DNA from 3 places in the Paenibacillus sp. RC334 genome. Region 1 is predicted to be linked to each of the others. Evidence: riboswitches for the same ligand, from Rfam matches in the RefSeq annotation. Region 1 holds a riboswitch; each other region holds the start of a gene.
The links. A riboswitch is a leader RNA that binds a small molecule or an ion and turns the genes downstream of it on or off. The one in region 1 is predicted to bind thiamine pyrophosphate.
Positions count from the first base shown of each region.

Region 2: another riboswitch for thiamine pyrophosphate. It lies ahead of thiC (phosphomethylpyrimidine synthase ThiC); the one in region 1 lies ahead of QMK20_RS13885 (thiamine phosphate synthase).
Region 3: another riboswitch for thiamine pyrophosphate. It lies ahead of QMK20_RS01800 (ABC transporter substrate-binding protein); the one in region 1 lies ahead of QMK20_RS13885 (thiamine phosphate synthase).

Region 1 covers NZ_CP125370.1:3,040,098-3,046,232, forward strand. Annotated here, with positions in the region: gene QMK20_RS13860 (response regulator transcription factor) at 1-304, opposite strand, end outside; gene QMK20_RS13865 (ThiF family adenylyltransferase) at 448-1,506, opposite strand; gene QMK20_RS13870 (thiazole synthase) at 1,503-2,270, opposite strand; gene thiS (sulfur carrier protein ThiS) at 2,273-2,476, opposite strand; gene thiO (glycine oxidase ThiO) at 2,473-3,621, opposite strand; gene QMK20_RS13885 (thiamine phosphate synthase) at 3,686-4,300, opposite strand; TPP riboswitch at 4,582-4,690, opposite strand; gene QMK20_RS13890 (ABC-F family ATP-binding cassette domain-containing protein) at 4,779-6,135, opposite strand, start outside.
Region 2 covers NZ_CP125370.1:752,105-758,239, forward strand. Annotated here, with positions in the region: gene QMK20_RS03660 (Fe-Mn family superoxide dismutase) at 1-685, opposite strand, end outside; gene QMK20_RS03665 (alpha/beta hydrolase) at 941-1,978, opposite strand; gene QMK20_RS03670 (IclR family transcriptional regulator) at 2,278-3,021, shown strand; TPP riboswitch at 3,129-3,241, shown strand; gene thiC (phosphomethylpyrimidine synthase ThiC) at 3,425-5,212, shown strand; gene QMK20_RS03680 (hypothetical protein) at 5,328-5,480, opposite strand; gene QMK20_RS03685 (YitT family protein) at 5,990-6,135, shown strand, end outside.
Region 3 covers NZ_CP125370.1:379,711-385,845, reverse strand. Annotated here, with positions in the region: gene QMK20_RS01810 (bifunctional 2',3'-cyclic-nucleotide 2'-phosphodiesterase/3'-nucleotidase) at 1-1,587, opposite strand, end outside; gene QMK20_RS01805 (pyridoxamine 5'-phosphate oxidase family protein) at 1,810-2,244, opposite strand; TPP riboswitch at 2,510-2,619, shown strand; gene QMK20_RS01800 (ABC transporter substrate-binding protein) at 2,820-3,866, shown strand; gene QMK20_RS01795 (MTH1187 family thiamine-binding protein) at 4,266-4,559, shown strand; gene QMK20_RS01790 (ABC transporter permease) at 4,556-5,332, shown strand; gene QMK20_RS01785 (ABC transporter ATP-binding protein) at 5,378-6,135, shown strand, end outside.

The DNA of each region.
Region 1 (6,135 bases):
CAATCACATCGTGTGCTCCCTGCTCAAAACAGGAAACAATATGGTTCTCATCATCTGATGAGGTCATTACGAATATTGGAACAGTGGGATCATTTTGTTGCATGGTACGGATCAAGCCTTGTGTATCAGGCTGCTCATTATCCATATTCAGAAGCAGCAAATTCACAGAATTATCGTCTAAATAAGACTTTCCCTCCGCTATATTGCGGGCGTTAACCACCTGATAGCTTTCCTGCTCCAACTGACGTGTATACGTAGTAGCAGATGCTTCATTCCCATCCACGAGTAAAATTAACGGGTTCATTCTTCTCACCCACCTGTGTTTGGACATAGGACTGCAATATGGATACAGACGTATTTGATACAAACGATTCGAACCTATTTATTATATTGTAACAAAAAAGCAGTGAAATCATTCCACGAAGGAAGACTTCCTGCTTTTACGGTTTAGCCTAAATAGCGGTGATAGATTTTCCTTGCTTCTGTGACGTCTTTTGTTCCGTGTATTAATACTCTCCCATCTGCAAAAATAACTAAACGGTGCGTCCCTACACTAAAAGAAACCAGAAACGGATTTTGCTCCACTGTTCCCTCTTCCAAAGAAGCCAGCCTGTCTGCTGTTTCTTTAAGATTCACCTGTATCGGCTCTGCTGGTCTGATTTGAACGGTATCCCTGCCGCACAGCACATCTGTTTTCTGGCGATGGGCTGCCGACAAATACGGGTAGGTAGGATGAGTGCCACAAGAAGGGCAATTCGCTTTTTTGACGCTGTCCACTGTAATCGCTACGTACTCATTTTGCCATAGATCAAACGAAAGCAGCTTTCCCCTGAGATCATCAGGATATCCGCCGAGTAGCTTGAAAGCTTCCGTGGTCTGGTTGGCCGTAACCATCTGCACCGCCTGTGGAATGATCCCTACGGTATCACAGGTTTCACCGCCGAACGGTACAGCTCCAAGCAGACAATGAAGACAAGGTGTTTTCCCTGGTAAAATAGTATACGTTACCCCATAGCTGCCAACACATCCCCCATAAATCCAGGGAATGCGATGCTTTTGTGCCATATCGTTCATAAGTAGCCGGGTATCAAAGTTGTCGGTGGCATCCATAATGAGGTCTACTCCCTGAATCAGCTCCTCCAATTCCTCTACTCCAACATCCAGTACATGTGCGTGTATGATCGTTTCCGAACTGATTTCCTTTAGTCTTCGCTGGGCAGCTACTGCTTTGGGACACCTCTCTGCGGCGTCACTCTCCTGAAAAAGCTGCTGGCGCTGCAAGTTACTCCACTCCACATAATCCCGGTCTGCGATGGTCACAGTGCCTACGCCTCCGCGAACGAGCGTTTCCGCAATTCCGGTACCCAGCGCTCCAGCGCCTATGATCAGTACGTGGGACGAAGCTAGTCGGCGTTGTCCTTCCGGCCCGAAAGGGGCGAATCTTTCCTGTCTGGAATAGCGATCACTTGGTTGTACTTGTACACCAGCTTTTTCAGTCGCCTTCATGCCTGAACCAAGCCTTCTGTCGGGCTACTTGCAGATGCATAACGTTTTACAGGAATCAGGCCCGCCTCAAAGCCGTATCTGCCCGCGCGAACAGCCAGTTTCATCGCCTCAGCCATTTTCACAGGGTCCTGAGCTCCTGATACAGCTGTATTCAACAGCACGGCATCTGCCCCCAGTTGCATCGCCATTGCTGCATCTCCAGGTGAGCGAATGCCGGCATCGACGATAACCGGAACCTCCGCTTGTTCAATAATGAGTTCCAATGAGAATGGGTTTAGCAGGCCGCGTCCTGTACCAATGGGTGAAGCTCCAGGCATAACAGCATGTACGCCAAGCTTTTGCAGCCTTTTGGCTAGAATCACATCATCCGATATGTAGGGCAGCACGATAAAACCTTCCTCCAGCAGTTTTTCACTGGCCTTGAGTGTTTCAAAAGGATCAGGCAGCAATGTCTTGCTATCCCCAATGACCTCCACCTTAATCATGTCGCACAGACCTGAGGCTCTCGCCAGCTTAGCGATACGCACTGCCTCATCCGCCGTTGTCGCTCCTGCCGTATTGGGAAGCAGCGCATAACGACTCAAATCCAGTGTATCCAGAAAATGTTGCTTATCCCGTTCCTCCAAATTTAATCTTCGCACGGCAAATGTTAATATTTCGGTCTCCGCAGCTTCCACAGCTTTGGATTGAATATCCAGATCAGGGAATTTTCCTGTACCCAATAACAGCCTTGACGTAAAAGATGCTTTACCAATCGTTAACATGATTAACCGCCTCCCACAAAATGTACAATTTCCAAGCTGTCTCCATCCTTCAGTACCGCTTCATCATGATCTTCACGAGTCAATATATGATGATTCAGCTCCACCACTACAGTTTTCACTTTCAAATCCAGCTCTTTCAGCAGTTGATCCACATGAATGATCCGATTGGAAAAGGTCATGTTCTGACCGTTAATCGTCAGCTTCATTCGCTCGCCTCCTTTATACGTTCAGGAGAAAAGCCGCTTATTCCAAGCTCAGCCACACTAGCCCCTTTTAACAGAGCTGCTATCGCACGCCCGGTAGCTTCACTCAGCAACACACCGTTCCGGTAATGCCCGACCGCGGCATATACTCCTTCTACGCCGGGAACAGGCCCAATACAAGGACGCCCCGCCACTGCCTGCGGACGCAAGCCCGCCCAAGTGCATATAAAAGAAGCTTCACGGACGCGAGGCAACCAGGCAGAAGCACGGGCCAGCAGCCCCTCCAGGCTTCCAATGCTCACCTCTTTGTCAAACTGATGCGGCAGACTCGTCGCTCCAATCCAAAGCTCGTTGTTCCGCTTGGGCACTAAGTAAATATCATCGGCGTAAAGGGTATATTCCAACGGATGTTCCTTCAAGGAGACTGAAACAGCCTCACCCTTGACCGGATAAAGCGGATATTCAAAACCGACCTGCTCCAGCAGTCTCATACTATCCAAGCCTCCAGCAATAATGACCTGATCACAGGAAAAAAAGCCACTGTCTGTTTGTACGCCGCAAACTCGCCCATGCTGTACTACAAGTTGCTCCGCCTGTGTACCAGAGCATATTGTTGCTCCCAGTACGACAGCTGCCCCCGTATAAGCACGACAAAGCTGGGCAGGAGAAATCTGTGTCTCCTTTGATCGGTATATAGCCCCGATCACTTGACCATCCAAACCTGGAATTCGGCGAGCCAATTCTCTGGCATCCCACCACACAGGATGATCAACCTCTTGCGCAATAGCCGCATTCCAGCGTTTTTGCCCCTCTGCTTCCGAACGGAAGGGAGTCACAAATCCTTCTGTACGGAATTCCACCGAAACACCAGACAAACGCTCTAGGTCACGAACCAGCTCGGGAAATGCATCCCGGCTTGTGCGAGCGAACTGTGCCAATTCAGGGTCGGTGAATTCTTCACTCTCTGCTGCCAGCATCCCAACCGCAGCCCCTGAGGCTCCCCCGCCCGGAATGAATCGTTCCACCAATATCGTACTGCGACCCTCCTTGGCCACATGATAAGCAATGGAACTACCGATGACACCTCCACCAATCACCAAGCATTCAGCGTGTCCAATAGCTTGTACCTCTGTTTTTATCTCTGGCATATGTTCCATCTCTCCTCTCCACTAACGATTCTGCTTGCAGCGATCTCCTACTTTCATTTCACCACTACATGCTGTGCACTACCCGATCCACCATTCGCTTGTACGCCATCGCAGCCGCAACGGGGGACTCAGCCTCCCAGATGCCGGACATCACCGCAATTCCGCTTGCACCCGCAGTATACAGCTCGTGAATATGGCGTGGTTGTATGCCGCCTAGAGCAATCACAGGAATGTTCAGCAGCCTGCATATGCGCTCAAGCTGTGCTATACCTCGCGGAGTAACACCAGGCTTGCAGTGAGTCTCATACACATGGCCATAGAGTACATAATGCGCTCCTGCCCGTTCGGCAGCCTGTGCCTCCTCCAAGGAATGCACCGACACCCCACAGCGCATATCCTCTGAAAGTAAGCTTTTGACAGCTGCAACAGGTAATCCGTTAGCCGGTAGCTGGATAGCTCCAACGGAGGTAAGCAAAGCAACATCCACCCGGTCATTTACTGCAATTTGCTGTAAAGGAACTCCTCGATTCACCATACTGCGGGTTAAAGCAAGCAATTCAGATGCGCCCTTCTGCTTCAAGCGCACGTGTACATAATGAACATACGGATGAATAGCTGCAGCCACTTGGGCAGTATGTGCATGTGCACTAAAATCGCCTTCCATCGTAATTACGTGCAATTCGATCTTATTCTCACCTCACAATGGACTAAATGGTTGTAAGCTGACCCTGTATCTTTACAGTCTCATATCGTGCTATACGTTATGGACTAACCACGTTTACCAGCAAAAAAATGAAGGGGTACGGTATATGAATACGAATATATGAACAAGAACGAAAACGCAAAAAAACCACTTCCCGAAGGAAGTGGTTTAACGTACGTCCAATAACCAAACGGATCATTATATCCGTATACGTATATCGTCCCACATACAAACAAAGTAATAAATTCGTTACCTCGTTTGTACGGCGCTCACTTCCCTACGCTGGCATAACCCAGATCAGGTGCAAAGGGTCCGAAATCCGTTTATTCCGTCTCAGCCGCATGGGCGGCTCCCCTAGTGTAACTATTTTATTGTATCAGCTAAAGATAGCTTAGCATAATTTCCTAATCCTGCAAACCCTGCTTCTTGTGAAGCTTGGTACAGAACTGGATATTTAGTTGACTTTACTTGTCCATTCTTCCACATTCCACGTTTTGGTTACCCAATCCTCATAAAAGTCCGGTTCGTGAGATACGAGCAGCACCGTTCCTTTGTATTCCTTCAAGGCACGTTTCAACTCATCCTTTGCTTTGATGTCCAAGTGATTGGTAGGCTCATCGAAAAGCACCCAATTGCTTTCCCGCATTAGCAGTTTGCATAGGCGGACTTTGGCCTGCTCACCACCACTGAGCGCGGATAGCGGACGGGTGATATGCTCATTTTTCAAACCGCAACGCGCCAAATGCGCCCGTACTTCATGCTGGTTCAAGTGCGGGAATTCATTCCACACATCCTCAATCGGTGTAACTTTCTCTGCTCGTACCTCTTGCTCAAAATAAGCTGGCTGCAAGAAATCCCCTTGATAGGTCTTGCCGCTGATCGGCGGAATTTTTCCCAGAATGGTTTTGAGCAATGTCGATTTACCGACACCATTGTAGCCCACAATCGCAATTTTATCGCCGCGTTCAATCGTCATGGACATTTTAGGCAACAGGGCATGGGTGTAGCCAATTTCAAAATCAATACCCTCAAACACCGTTTTCCCACTCGCACGTGCTTCTTTAAATTGGAATGTTGGTTTAGCCGCTTCTTCCGGTTTATCGATGCGCTCGATTCGATCAAGCTGCTTCTCACGACTCTTCGCTCGACCTGACGTAGAGGCGCGCGCCTTATTGCGTTGAATGAAATCTTCCTGTTTCTTAATAAAATCCTGCTGCTTCTCATAAGCTTCAATATGCTGGCTTTTGTTCAGGTCTGCCATTTCAAGGAACTTTTCATAGTTGGCTGAATAACGGGTCAGCTTGGCAAATTCAAGATGATAGATGACATTAACGACCTGATTCATAAACTCAGTATCATGAGAAATAAGAATAAACGCATATGGATAATCCTTCAGATAACGTGTAAGCCATTCAATATGCTCTACATCCAAATAGTTGGTAGGCTCATCCAGTAGCAACACATTCGGCTTTTCCAATAGCAGCTTGGCAAGTAGGACCTTCGTCCGTTGTCCACCGCTAAGTGCGGAAACATCCCGCTCCAGTCCTATTGCGGAAAGGCCCAATCCATTCGCCATTTCTTCAACCTTCACATCGATGAGATAAAAATCCCCCATATCCAGTTGTTCCTGAATTTCACCCATCTGTTCCAGCAGCACTTCCAGTTCTTCAGGAGAAGCTTCCCCCATCTTGTCAGTGATCTGCATCATTTCCTTTTCCAATTCCAACAATGGGAGAAAGGCGTCCTTCAGTACATCCCGCACCGTTTTACCAGGTGTCAGCTTGGTGTGCTGATCCAAATACCCATAACGT
Region 2 (6,135 bases), 2.3 Mb from region 1:
TCGTGCCGCCTGTCTGCCCTGTCTGCCGCTCTCGCAGCGCATCCTCGGGGTAATCCTCACCCTCTGCCGCCACATGAAACAACGCAGTGGCCCGCGCAATGGAGCCGGGCTCCTGAAAGGGGTTGGTCGAGATCAGGAAATACTGGCTCTCATATGCCGCATGCAGTACAATTCCGGTGGATTTCGGCTGTTGTCGTAACGCATGGCTGTGCTCGGTCAGCAGACTGAGCTGCCGTACATACTCTTGTGACTGGCGGTTTGCGGTTTGCAGCAATTCGTCCAGACGACGATTCAGCTCTTGTGAGACAGGCTGTGAATCTGATGTCACTCCTGCCGTTGCCTCAATCGATTGTAGCTCTACTTGTGCCGATCCTGACCCCGATTCTCTCGATTGCCCCGGATGCCCGGCTTGTGCTTGTGCAGCCGCCGCCGACCGCTCCCATTGACGATGCCACGCCTGATCTGCCGGATCAAGGGCGCTTCGCTGCTCTTCAAGCAGCTCTATAGCGGTGCGTTCCGTCTGTTCGAATACCGTCCTCCAGTCATCCAGCAGCCGCACGTAGGCAGGCTCCAGGCCCTCTGTAGCGGACTTAATCACTTCCACATGCCAGCTTTCCTGCTGTTTCCAATGCCGGATTTCCTCCAGCACACGTAAGGGCAGGAAAGACCCGTAAGTACTCAGCATCGTTTTTACCTCCCGTATCCCACTATGGCTATCCGGGCTGGTCCCAAGAACCTGACCCGGATGCATACGTACCCAGTATATTCGCCGTCTCATCGGGAATATGTCTATAAACTCCCCGATCCGGCGCGGACATGTAATGTGGGGCAATGAATACATAGTTGGACGCAAAAAAAGAAGCCTCGCTGCGGCACGGGTTAAGTGTCCACAGACGGGCTTCTCTATGTTGAAAGGAATATGGCTTCTAAAATAGACCCCTTACTTCGTAGTCGTTTGTTTACTGGCATTAGCGATAGTTTTCTTGTCCTCCAGCTCTTGTACACCGCTTAAAAACGTCGATACCCGCCGCAAATACTCACGTGGATGCTCCCTGAAAATAAGCTCATGCAGCCCGTTTTTGACAATCCATACACTGGAAAGCGAGTTGGTTTGATTGGCAGCGAGCTTTTCCGCAATCGGGTAAGGAGCCTTTTCATCCTGCGTCCCATGTACAAACATGATCGGGAACGGATAGTTTTCCGCTTTGACCTCTTGGTATGGAATCTGATGCAGGCTGGTACCGTTCAAGACTGGAAACAGCAGCTCCAGAATTTCCAGAGATGGATGGCGCGGCAGATCAATTTGATTATGAATGTTATGGTACAGCGTATCCGGCTCCAGGAGGAAGGTGCTGTCCAAAATCATGGCGTCCACATCTTTGGTTTGCAAGCCCGCCTGAAGAGCAGTTCCTGCCCCCATCGAGAAGCCCCATACGATAATCTCCGAGGAACCGCGTTGCTTCGCAAGCTGGATCGCCCCGAGAAGCTGCTGGGATTCCGCTTTGCCTCCGGTTGCGACGGCTTTGCTATTTTGTGATGCGAATCCGTAATCGAACATGACAACGTTAAAATTCAAACGGTGGGCATAATGCGCCAGATCATACATCGGAATCCAGCTTTCTTCGCGGTTGGCCCCATAACCGTGGCTGAAAATAATCGTTTTCTTCGATTGATCCGCCGGGATATACCAGCCCTGCACCATCCGGCTGCCGTCCTTGGCGGGGAAGCTGACATCCTCGTAGGGCATTCCTTTGGCCTGCATCGGGTTCGAGTACAGTGGCGCGACGGTTGGATTCGTCAGTACCCATGCGATATAGGCGTGCAGGGTAATAAAGCAAAACAATAGAAAAAATACGACCGACAGCAGCAAGGCAATAACGACATGCTTGATTCGCAGCAGCCGGGGGTTGATCAGTGGGGTGGACGGCTCATGGACAGCATGCTGTAGCTGAGAGCTGCGCTGGGATGTCGAAATCATGTAAGAGCCTCCTTATATAAAAATGAACTCCGTTTCATAGAATTCTAGGTACAATTCCACTTGAAAATGATAGTTTATGTCCGTATAGATACCTATTATCGTATGATGCGTGTTATCCAAAGTCAACGGCTGAACCGGAAAAGTAAAAATGATGCAAAGATTTGTCGATGTTTGTTCTCGTTCTGTAATATGGCTGTCACAAAAACATTGGTTTACAGTAGCCGCGACTATTCTATATAATTTATGTAACCATGTTTCATGGTGTGAAACGAATATGGAACAAAGAGGAGCGGTTCACAATGGAAGACCGTAAATTAACGGTTCGCGCCGTGGAGCGTGCGCTTGATATACTGATGTGTTTTACTGGAGATTCCGATCTGGGTCTAACAGAGATTGCTTCCAAAATTGGTTTACATAAAAGTACCGTTCATCGGCTGCTGACCACGCTGGAGGATCGGGGCTTTGTCGTTCGGAATCCCGCAACGGAAAAATACCGGCTCGGCATCCGGATATGGGAGCTATCCACCCATCTGTCGCAAAGCGACGAGCCGGCGATCCTATTACAGCCAGCGATGGAAGGATTGCGTGACCGTCTGGGCGAAACGGTCAGCCTATACCTGCGCGATGGCAGTATGCGTATCCGCATTCAGGCCGTGCAGAGCAATCAGGCGATCCGCCGCGTTGCGCCAGTGGGTGCAAGCATGCCGCTGGCTGTAGGAGCCTCCAGCAAGGTGCTGGCGGCCTTTATGCCGCCGCAGGAGCTGGAAGCCCTGCTAAGCGGGGATGAATGGCCGCCCTCGGTAGACCCGGAGGTCTATAAGGCTCAATTGCAGGATATTCGTGAGAAGGGCTATGCGACCAGCTATGAGGAGCGGGAGCCGGGCGCTGCTGCTGTGGCTGCGCCTATCGTGAATCGGAAGGGACAGGTCGCTGCGGCCTTGTCTGTATCCGGTCCGGTCAGCCGACTAGCGCCCGAGACGTTGCATGATTTTGCACCGATTTTGATCGAGGCGGCAAAGGAAATGGGGCTTATGCTTCCATAATCTTTGGAAAAAGGGACCAGAGAAGGGTTGCCAAAGCCGTAAATTTGAAGTAATCTGATGGGGATGGCGGGTTGTCAGTTATAGCCGCCTCATGCGAATAGAATTATCACAGTTACTGGGGGAGCCTGTAATGCCGGGCTGAGATGGAATCGCACTAGATTCCGGACCCTTTGCACCTGATCTGGATCATACCAGCGTAGGGAAGTAATCGGCCATTGAAATGTATACGTAGCCGCTGTCTATGGCAATGCATCGGAGTATGATTCCGCGTGCGTAGCCGTCTGCATAGCTGTTTCGTTAGATTAGCCGGTTCCCTGGGGAACCGGCTTTTTTGCATAGATCAGCCAGCCTGGGGATGGTTCCGGATCGGTGTGTCATTTCATCGAAACGGGAGGAATGGACAATGAAACCGACAGAAACAGAAGGAACAGCAGGGAACGCAGTGGATGAACAGACAGGAGGGGTGAAGCCCTTTCCGGGGAGCCGCAAGGTATATATTCAAGGCTCGCGGCCGGACATTGCCGTACCGGAGCGTGAAATCGCCCTGCATCCCACACATACGCCACAGGGCACGGAGCATCATGAGCCGTTACGTGTGTACGATACGAGCGGTCCCATGACCGACGAAGCCTATCAGGTCGATATCCGTCAGGGCTTGCCTCAATTACGGCGGGCTTGGGCACTGGAACGGGGCGATGTGGAGGCTTACGAGGGGCGTGCCGTCAAGCCAGAGGATAACGGGTTGAAGCCCGGCTCCAAACGGGAGACGGCTGAATTTCCCGGCGTTACCAACCGTCCGCTCCGTGCGCGGCAAGGGCGTAGTGTAACGCAAATGCATTATGCGCGGCAAGGGATCATTACGCCCGAAATGGAATTTTCATCCATCCGCGAAGGGGTGGAACCTGAGTTTGTTCGACAGGAGTTGGCGGCTGGACGAGCCATTTTGCCTTCAAATATCAACCATCCGGAAAGTGAGCCGATGGTGATTGGGCGTCATTTTCACGTGAAGATTAATGCGAACATTGGTAATTCTGCGGTTACGTCCTCCATCGAGGAGGAAGTGGAGAAAATGACCTGGGCTGTACGCTGGGGCTCGGATACGGTCATGGACCTGTCCACAGGCCGTAACATCCATACGACACGTGAATGGATCATCCGTAACTCCCCTGTGCCGATTGGGACTGTACCACTGTATCAGGCGCTTGAAAAGGTGAACGGCGAAGCCGAGGCGCTAACGTGGGAGCTGTATCGTGACACGCTGATTGAGCAGGCGGAGCAGGGCGTGGACTATTTCACCATTCATGCGGGCGTGCTGCTGCGGTATATTCCGATGACGGCAAGTAGAATGACAGGAATTGTGTCCCGTGGAGGGTCGATTATGGCGGCATGGTGCCTTGCGCACCATCAGGAGAACTTTTTGTACACGCATTTTGAGGAAATATGCGAAATCATGAAAGCCTACGATGTGGCCTTTTCCCTCGGGGATGGTCTGCGTCCGGGTAGTATCTATGATGCGAATGATGAGGCACAGTTTGCTGAGCTGGATACGTTGGGTGAGTTAACGCAAATTGCCTGGAGGCACGACGTTCAGGTCATGATTGAAGGACCGGGACATGTCCCGATGCACAAAATCAAGGAGAATGTGGAACTGCAAATGGAAATTTGCAAGGAAGCTCCCTTTTATACACTGGGACCGCTCACGACGGATATTGCACCCGGATATGATCATATTACCTCGGCTATCGGGGCGGCAATGATCGGTTGGTTCGGGACGTCCATGCTATGCTATGTTACGCCGAAGGAGCATTTGGGCCTGCCGAACAAGGATGATGTCCGCGAGGGTGTCATTACCTACAAAATTGCGGCACATGCTGCCGATCTGGCAAAAGGCCATCCACGGGCGCAGCAGCGGGACGATGCTTTGTCCAAGGCACGCTTTGAATTCCGCTGGCGCGATCAGTTCAATCTTTCGCTCGACCCTGAGCGGGCTCTGTCCTACCATGATGAGACGCTGCCAGCAGAGGGAGCCAAGGAAGCACACTTTTGCTCGATGTGCGGTCCCAAGTTTTGCAGTATGCGTATCACGCAGGACATTCGCGCCTATGCGGCGGATAAGGGGCTGAACACCGAAGAAGCGGTAGCCGCCGGGATGCGTGAGAAGGCAGAGCAGTATCGGGATGACGGGCAGTAAATCCTTAAACTTATGAACGCATGAATAACAAAAGCCGTGGTTCTCTACAGATTGTAGGGGCCACGGCTTTTTAGCTTATGTAAAGCGAGATCATGCAACCGGATAAAGGGCGGCTTTATTTTTTACCCATTTTCTCATTCAAAATGTCCTGAAAGCTGAGCTTCTTCTCCGAGCTGTCTTCTTTCTTCTGCATACTCACCGCGTTGGCACGTTGGTATTGTTGATGGAAAGGCATCAAGGTGTGTACAGTTAAATTCATTGTATTCATGCAGGTAGTTCCTCCAATTCCATTTTGTCAAATTCAGATTGAGTTGCTTAGGACGTCTGTATAGGACTATTCGTATGTACTTGATGTCGTAATACCGGGTAGACTGCTTGGTAATGTTTCAATCATTATAAACGCATTTTTTCAAATTAAAACGCTTTTGACATAAAACAGGAAGATGGTCATATGTGTCCAAAATGAGGATTAGGTGTATGGTCATTCTGAGGGAAAATGTGCCTAGGTCCAGAACAAGGGCCAGAGGCCCGTTTTCTTAGTTTAGTAGTCGGGACCGTGTTTTTTTGTCGAATATCCTTATATAAGTGAGGATTTTGCAAAGTCCTGAAGTCAATATGAAGTCAGTCTGGTGGCGAATTAAAGTGTCAAAGTTGTATTGACTTTATGTTTGGGAGTGGATACCATGAACTGGTTGTAAGCGTGTTTTAGCTACTAGAGTCAGCCAATCCATCTGGCGATTCATCCGTTGAAATGTTTGAGAAAGGACCAGGACATATATGAAAAAAAGAATTGCAGACATCGCATTTATTATTCTGGGTGCGTTTTTTTTCGCGCTGGCTGTTAATCTGTTTGTTATCCCGAATGAGTTTGGCGAGGGGGGTGTTACAGGGGTCACGATTATTTTGTACTACCTGTTTCAGTG
Region 3 (6,135 bases), 2.7 Mb from region 1:
GGCATCATATCGTGCAGGCTGAGTCACATCAATCTGGTACTTCACACCGTCAATGACATCAAAATTGTAGGTAGGGAAATCTTTGTTAATCAGCGATTGTTCCTCGGTTTTCTTTGGATCGATATGGTTGAACTGGCCCGCAGACCACTCCAGCCATTCCTGAATTTCAGCACCGGTAACTTCTACGGCCTGAACCGTGTTCGGGTACACGTACAGATCGGACACGTTTTTAATGGCTATCGTGCCTTCAGGAATGTTGGTGTAATACTCGGCACCGTTTCGGCCACCAGCCTTGAATGGGGCGCCAGCCGACAATACGGGAAGATTTTCGTATTCGGTCCCTTTAAGATGGTTCTGTACGTACCATTTTTGTGCATTCGTCACAATCTGAATGGATGGGTCATCCTGCACTAATGCAAAATAACTGTTAATCGGTGCGGTTGTGGTTCCTACCGGTTGACGAACATAATCCAGCGTTCCTGTATGCTCTTCCTTGATCGCATCTACCAGTTTAAACTCAGGATTCATCTGCACAGCCTGAGTTTTGGGATTCACAACCGGACGCACTTCAGACTGTGAATTTGTTACGTTCCACTCGTATTTTTTCTTTTCCAGGGTCAGGTCAATAATACCTAGCTCCTTGCCCCATGAGGAAGCTTCTACAGCCGGCACACCATTGATCGTTCCTTTATCCAGGTCTACACCGCTCATTTCTTTAAAATCAGGGCCGGGGAAGGATTTATGCGCGTGTCCAAATAAAATAGCGTTAATTCCGTCTACCTTGCTCAAATATTTAACGGCATTTTCCATCATCGGAGTCTGCGGTACATCCTCATAACCTGTGTGTGCCAGCACAATAATAATGTCAGCACCCTCGGTTTTCATTTGAGGAATAAACTTTTTTGCCGTTTCCACAATGTCCTTGGTAACGACCTTTCCCTTCAAATTGCCTTCATCCCATTGTGTAATTTGGGGCGTTACCAAGCCAATCACGCCCACTTTGAGCGTATACTCTTTCCCCTTCTCATCCGTTACCGTTTTATCAAGAATCCGATAAGGGGTAAAATAATTTTTAGTCCCTTGGCCCCCATCATCGTAATACACATTCGCATTTACGTAAGGAAAATCAGCTCCCTTGAGTGATCTTTCCAAAAAGTCGAGACCATAGTTAAATTCGTGGTTCCCCACCGTAGCCGCATCATAGCCCATAAAGTTCATCATCTTGTAGACTGGATGGACACCGCCTTCTTTCTCGAAGGTTTTGCTTCTGGCCATATAATCACCCAGTGGATTGCCCTGCAACAAGTCGCCGTTATCGAACAACAGGCTGTTTCTCGTTTCACTGCGCGCCTGCTGGATCAGTCCAGCTGTGTTAATCAAGCCATATTCGTTCGTTTCCTTGTCCGCATAGTAATCGTAATTCATCAAGGCCGCATGAATATCCGTTGTTTCCATGATCCGCAAATTCACTGTACCGCTATCCTTGGATTCGCTGGCAGCCCAAGACGGAGCGGCTGAAAACACCAGCATGTTACAGGCAACGACTGCTGCTGTAAGCCCTCTAAACCATTTTTTATGAAATATCAAAATATATCCCTCCTCATTAAGATGTAGGCCTCATACACATACTTTTGCACATATATGTAAGCTTTGAGCCCACCATTCCTATTTTAATCCAACGCCGGACAAAAGAGTAGTCATTTACTCCATTTATTTATGAAAAAATAATTAATTTTCCGCAAACATAAAAACCAGCAAACCTCCCAAATAACTCGGAGAATTGCTGGTTTCCTCATATTCTATCCAATTCTATTTCTCCCACACCTGACGTCCGGTTTGCTTACCCACATACTCAATACGAGTCGGATTCACATCCAGAATGACATAATCGGGGTCATCCGGGCCAGAAAACCATTCCTTCAACGAATCATTCCACACTTGTTTGCGGAGTCCCTCGTCAGCCGTTACCCGGACAGTAGCCTCAACCTCCACGACTTCCTTCGTACCGCCAACCTCATAGCCCAGCAGCAGATAAGCGTTTGGATTATCCTTCAGCTCTTCCACCTTATGTGTTTTGCGATCTGTCGCGAGATGAATGTTCAGCCCTTCGTTAAAAAGAGCCATATAGCGCACCTTCGGCTTGCCGCCTTCTACTGTACCCAACGAGCAAAATTTGTTGTTATCCAAAGCCTTTACAATGGCTTGTTCCAGTTGGCTGCGATCCAATGTTTCCGTTTTACCCACGGTACAACAACTCCTTTTCGCAAATTAGAATTCCTGTGAATGCCCATGCCATGATCCGACACCAGCTCATCAAACCATACCTGCGGCAGTTCTGTAAAACAACATCAACCGATGGGATCATGGTCATTTTCAGAACAAAGCTCACAGTAAAAGTGTACCCTAGCGTACAGCAAATGAACCGTCACTTCTTCCCCAATGCTGGACAGACCCGCCTTCTAGGCATATAATCGTCGTAGTAAACCCGAATTGAATAACCCATTCGACTATACAATGCCAGGGGTGCTGGAATCGGCCGGCTGAGAGTGTGTCCCAAGACACTGACCCTTACAACCTGATCTGGGTAATGCCAGCGTAGGAATGCTTAAGCAAGATGCGCCCCTTTTTTCTTATTACGGCGGGCCATCCCTTACTTTGGTATATACAAGCGCAAGCGTCCCGGAACATCGGGGCGCTTTTTTTGTTGAAGATGATGTTGTTGGAACAGATAGCGTCCGGCAGAAGTTATTTTTGTAAAATGGGAAACATAAGCTGTCTGATCCGACGGATTACGGGTAATAAAAGGAGAGAACACAACGATGAAGCGCATGAAAATGTTAAGCCTAGGGCTGATCAGTCTGTGGCTCATGACCCTGACTCTGACCGCCTGCGGCGGAGGCTCCCCCTCTGCACCACAAGGCGCGGCTCCTGCCGCCAATACCCAAGCGACCTCCCCGACCAAGGGACTCAAGGATGTTAAAGTCGTGCTCGACTGGACGCCAAATACGAATCATACGGGACTCTATGTCGCCAAGGACAAAGGATTTTACGAAAAAGCAGGCTTGAATGTCCAGATCGTTCAGCCCGGTTCGGGCGGAGCCGATCAAATGGTTGCTTCCAATGCTGTACCTTTTGGTATCAGTTATCAGGAGGGAGTCACACAAGCTCGTACGCAAGGGGTACCGCTCGTATCCATCGCTGCGGTCATTCAGCATAATACATCAGGCTTCGCAGCCCCGGTTGACCGCGGGATTAAGAGCCCGAAGGATTTTGAAGGTAAAAAATACGGCGGCTGGGGTTCGCCCGTAGAAGAAGCGGTCATGAAATCCATCATGGACGCAGACAAGAGCGATGTAAGCAAGGTGAAGATCATCAACATGGGTAATGCCGATTATTTTACAGCCGTGAAGCGGGATATCGACTTTGCCTGGATTTTCTACGCATGGACCGGGATTGAAGCCCAACTACGGGGTGAACCACTGGATATGCTGTATGTAAAAGATTATTCCAAAAGTCTGGATTACTATACACCCGTCATCGTGAGCAACGAACAGACCATTAAAAATGATCCCGAACTGGTCAAGGCCTTCATGGACGCGACCGCCCAAGGCTATGAATATACCATCGCTCACCCGGAAGAAGCCGCAGACATCTTGACCAAAGCGGTTCCGGAACTGGATAAAAAGCTGGTACTCGCCAGCCAAAAATGGCTAAGCCCGCGTTATCAGGACGATGCCGCCCAATGGGGCGTACAAAAAACGGAAGTATGGCAAAACTACTCCGACTGGATGTACGAACGCAAGCTGCTCAGCAAGCCTTTGGAAGTCGATAAAGCCTTCACAAACGACTTCCTGCCCAAGCGTTAATCTTGTAAATCGAACTTGAAAGTACCTTTGTGCCACTACGCAGTCGGTTGATGCTTCCGAAGCGAGCTTCCCTATGGAAGGCTTTTAAAGCGACCGCTAACGCTTGTACAGCACCATTCCGTCCACTTCGTTTTTATGTTCATTTTGCTTTTGTAAAAATGCCACACCAATAAAACCCAAAAATATGATGGTTTTAAGGTGGTTGGCAGCGCAGCGGTTCATTTGAATCTGGAGAAGCGCAGCGTTCGCCTTTGCCGTGGGATTCTTACCTTTTAAATTTATTCAATGAATCCCACGGCAACAGCGATCGTAAGATCAAATGAAACGCGGAGCGGTCTCACCCGCCTTAAACCACCATATTTCCCTAAAAACAATCCAATGAAGGACAGGTGAATTCACATGGCTAACACACTGCTCAGTATTCAAGTAATTCCTAAAACCCCCAATAACGAGGACTCTTACGTATATGTAGATACGGCAATTGAAGTTATTCAGCGCTCCGGTGTCAAACATCAGGTGAACCCATTGGATACGACCATGGAAGGCGAGCTGGACGAGCTGCTGAAGGTGGTTAAAGAAATGCACGAGGCACTGACGGAAGCAGGCAGTCCAAGCATCATTTCACAAATCAAAATCGCACATAACCCGCAGGGCATCAGCATGGATAAGCTGACCGAGAAATATCGCCCATGAATCCGAAAGGCAAAAGCGCATCCTGGTGGAAAAGCGTATGGCCGCCCCTTGTGGCGGTCCTCTTCTTTTTAGCCGCCTGGCAGGGGGCGGTTTCCTATTTACATGTTGAATCCTGGTTACTGCCAGCTCCGTCCCTGATCGTGCAGGAAGGAATGGCCCAGTCGGCGCTGCTTGGTGCCCATACTTGGGCTACCGTTCGCTTAACGCTGGCGGGATTTGCTATCGGCACAGCAACTGGACTATTGATCGCCATTGTTCTTCATACCATCCCTTTTCTCAAATCGGCTCTGTATCCGCTGCTCATTCTTAGTCAAAACATTCCGACCATCGCTCTCGGCCCATTGCTGATGGTGTGGTTTGGTTTTGGCGTGTTGCCCAAGCTGATGGTTATTACACTGGTCTGCTTTTTTCCTGTGGCTGTAGCGGCCATGGACGGGCTGACGAGGACGGACCGCACGATGATGAGCTATATGCGCATGTCGGGCGCAGGCCGTATGGCTATTTTCATGAAGCTGGAGCTGCCGCATTCCCTGCCACAAGTATTTTCGGGCATCAAGATTGCCGCCACCTACAGCGTGATGGGCGCGATCATTGCGGAATGGATCGGAGCCAGTGAAGGAATTGGATATTATATGAATTTGCAAAAATCAGCCTACCGCACGGATCTGATTTTTGCCGCCATTGGCATTATTGTTACACTTAGCTTGCTAATGTTCGTAGCTATTCTACTGCTGGAAAAATGGCTGGTACGTTGGAAACCCGACCAGGAATAGCTTCCAAATGGAACCAAAGGATACCAAAGAAAGGACGTGGCGCGTATGAGTCTGCATCCTACTGACTTATCACCGCAAAATATGGCTGGTGGACAACGAGCCGTGGAACCGCAGGAGCATTCTTCCACTTCTCCAGCCTTGGAACTGGACGGTATTAGCCTGGCCTTCCGGGAAAAGCGAAGCTCGCTGCCTGTATTGCAGGATGTATCCTTGAGCGTTCGACCTGGGGAATTCGTCTCCCTGATCGGTCCGTCCGGCAGCGGCAAAAGCACGCTGTTTCACATCATCGGTGGGCTGCTCAAGCCGCAGCTGGGGCACATCCGTATGAACGGACAGGACGTGACTGGGGAACGCGGGCATATCAGCTATATGCCTCAACAGCCCGCGCTTTTCCCGTGGCGTACCACGCTGGACAACGTGCTGCTCGGGCAGGAAAATGCGCGGCGTAAAGATACAACAGCGCAGCTCCGGCACAGCAGCGAACGCGAACGCCGTAAGGAAGCCCTGCAATGGCTGGAGCAGGTCGGGCTTGGCCCATTCGCTAAGGCGTATCCGCATACGCTCTCTGGCGGCATGCAGCAGCGGGCGGCTTTCCTGCGCGCGCTACTCAGTCCGCAAGAGCTGATGCTGCTGGATGAGCCGTTCAGCGCACTGGACGCGCTGACGCGCGGAGACATGCAACAATGGCTCCTGCGGATGTGGGAGAAGAACCGCCGCTCTGTGCTGTTTATTACCCACAGCATTGAGGAAGCGTTGCTGCTCTCCGACCGTATCTATGTACTGTCAGCACGACCTGCTTCGGT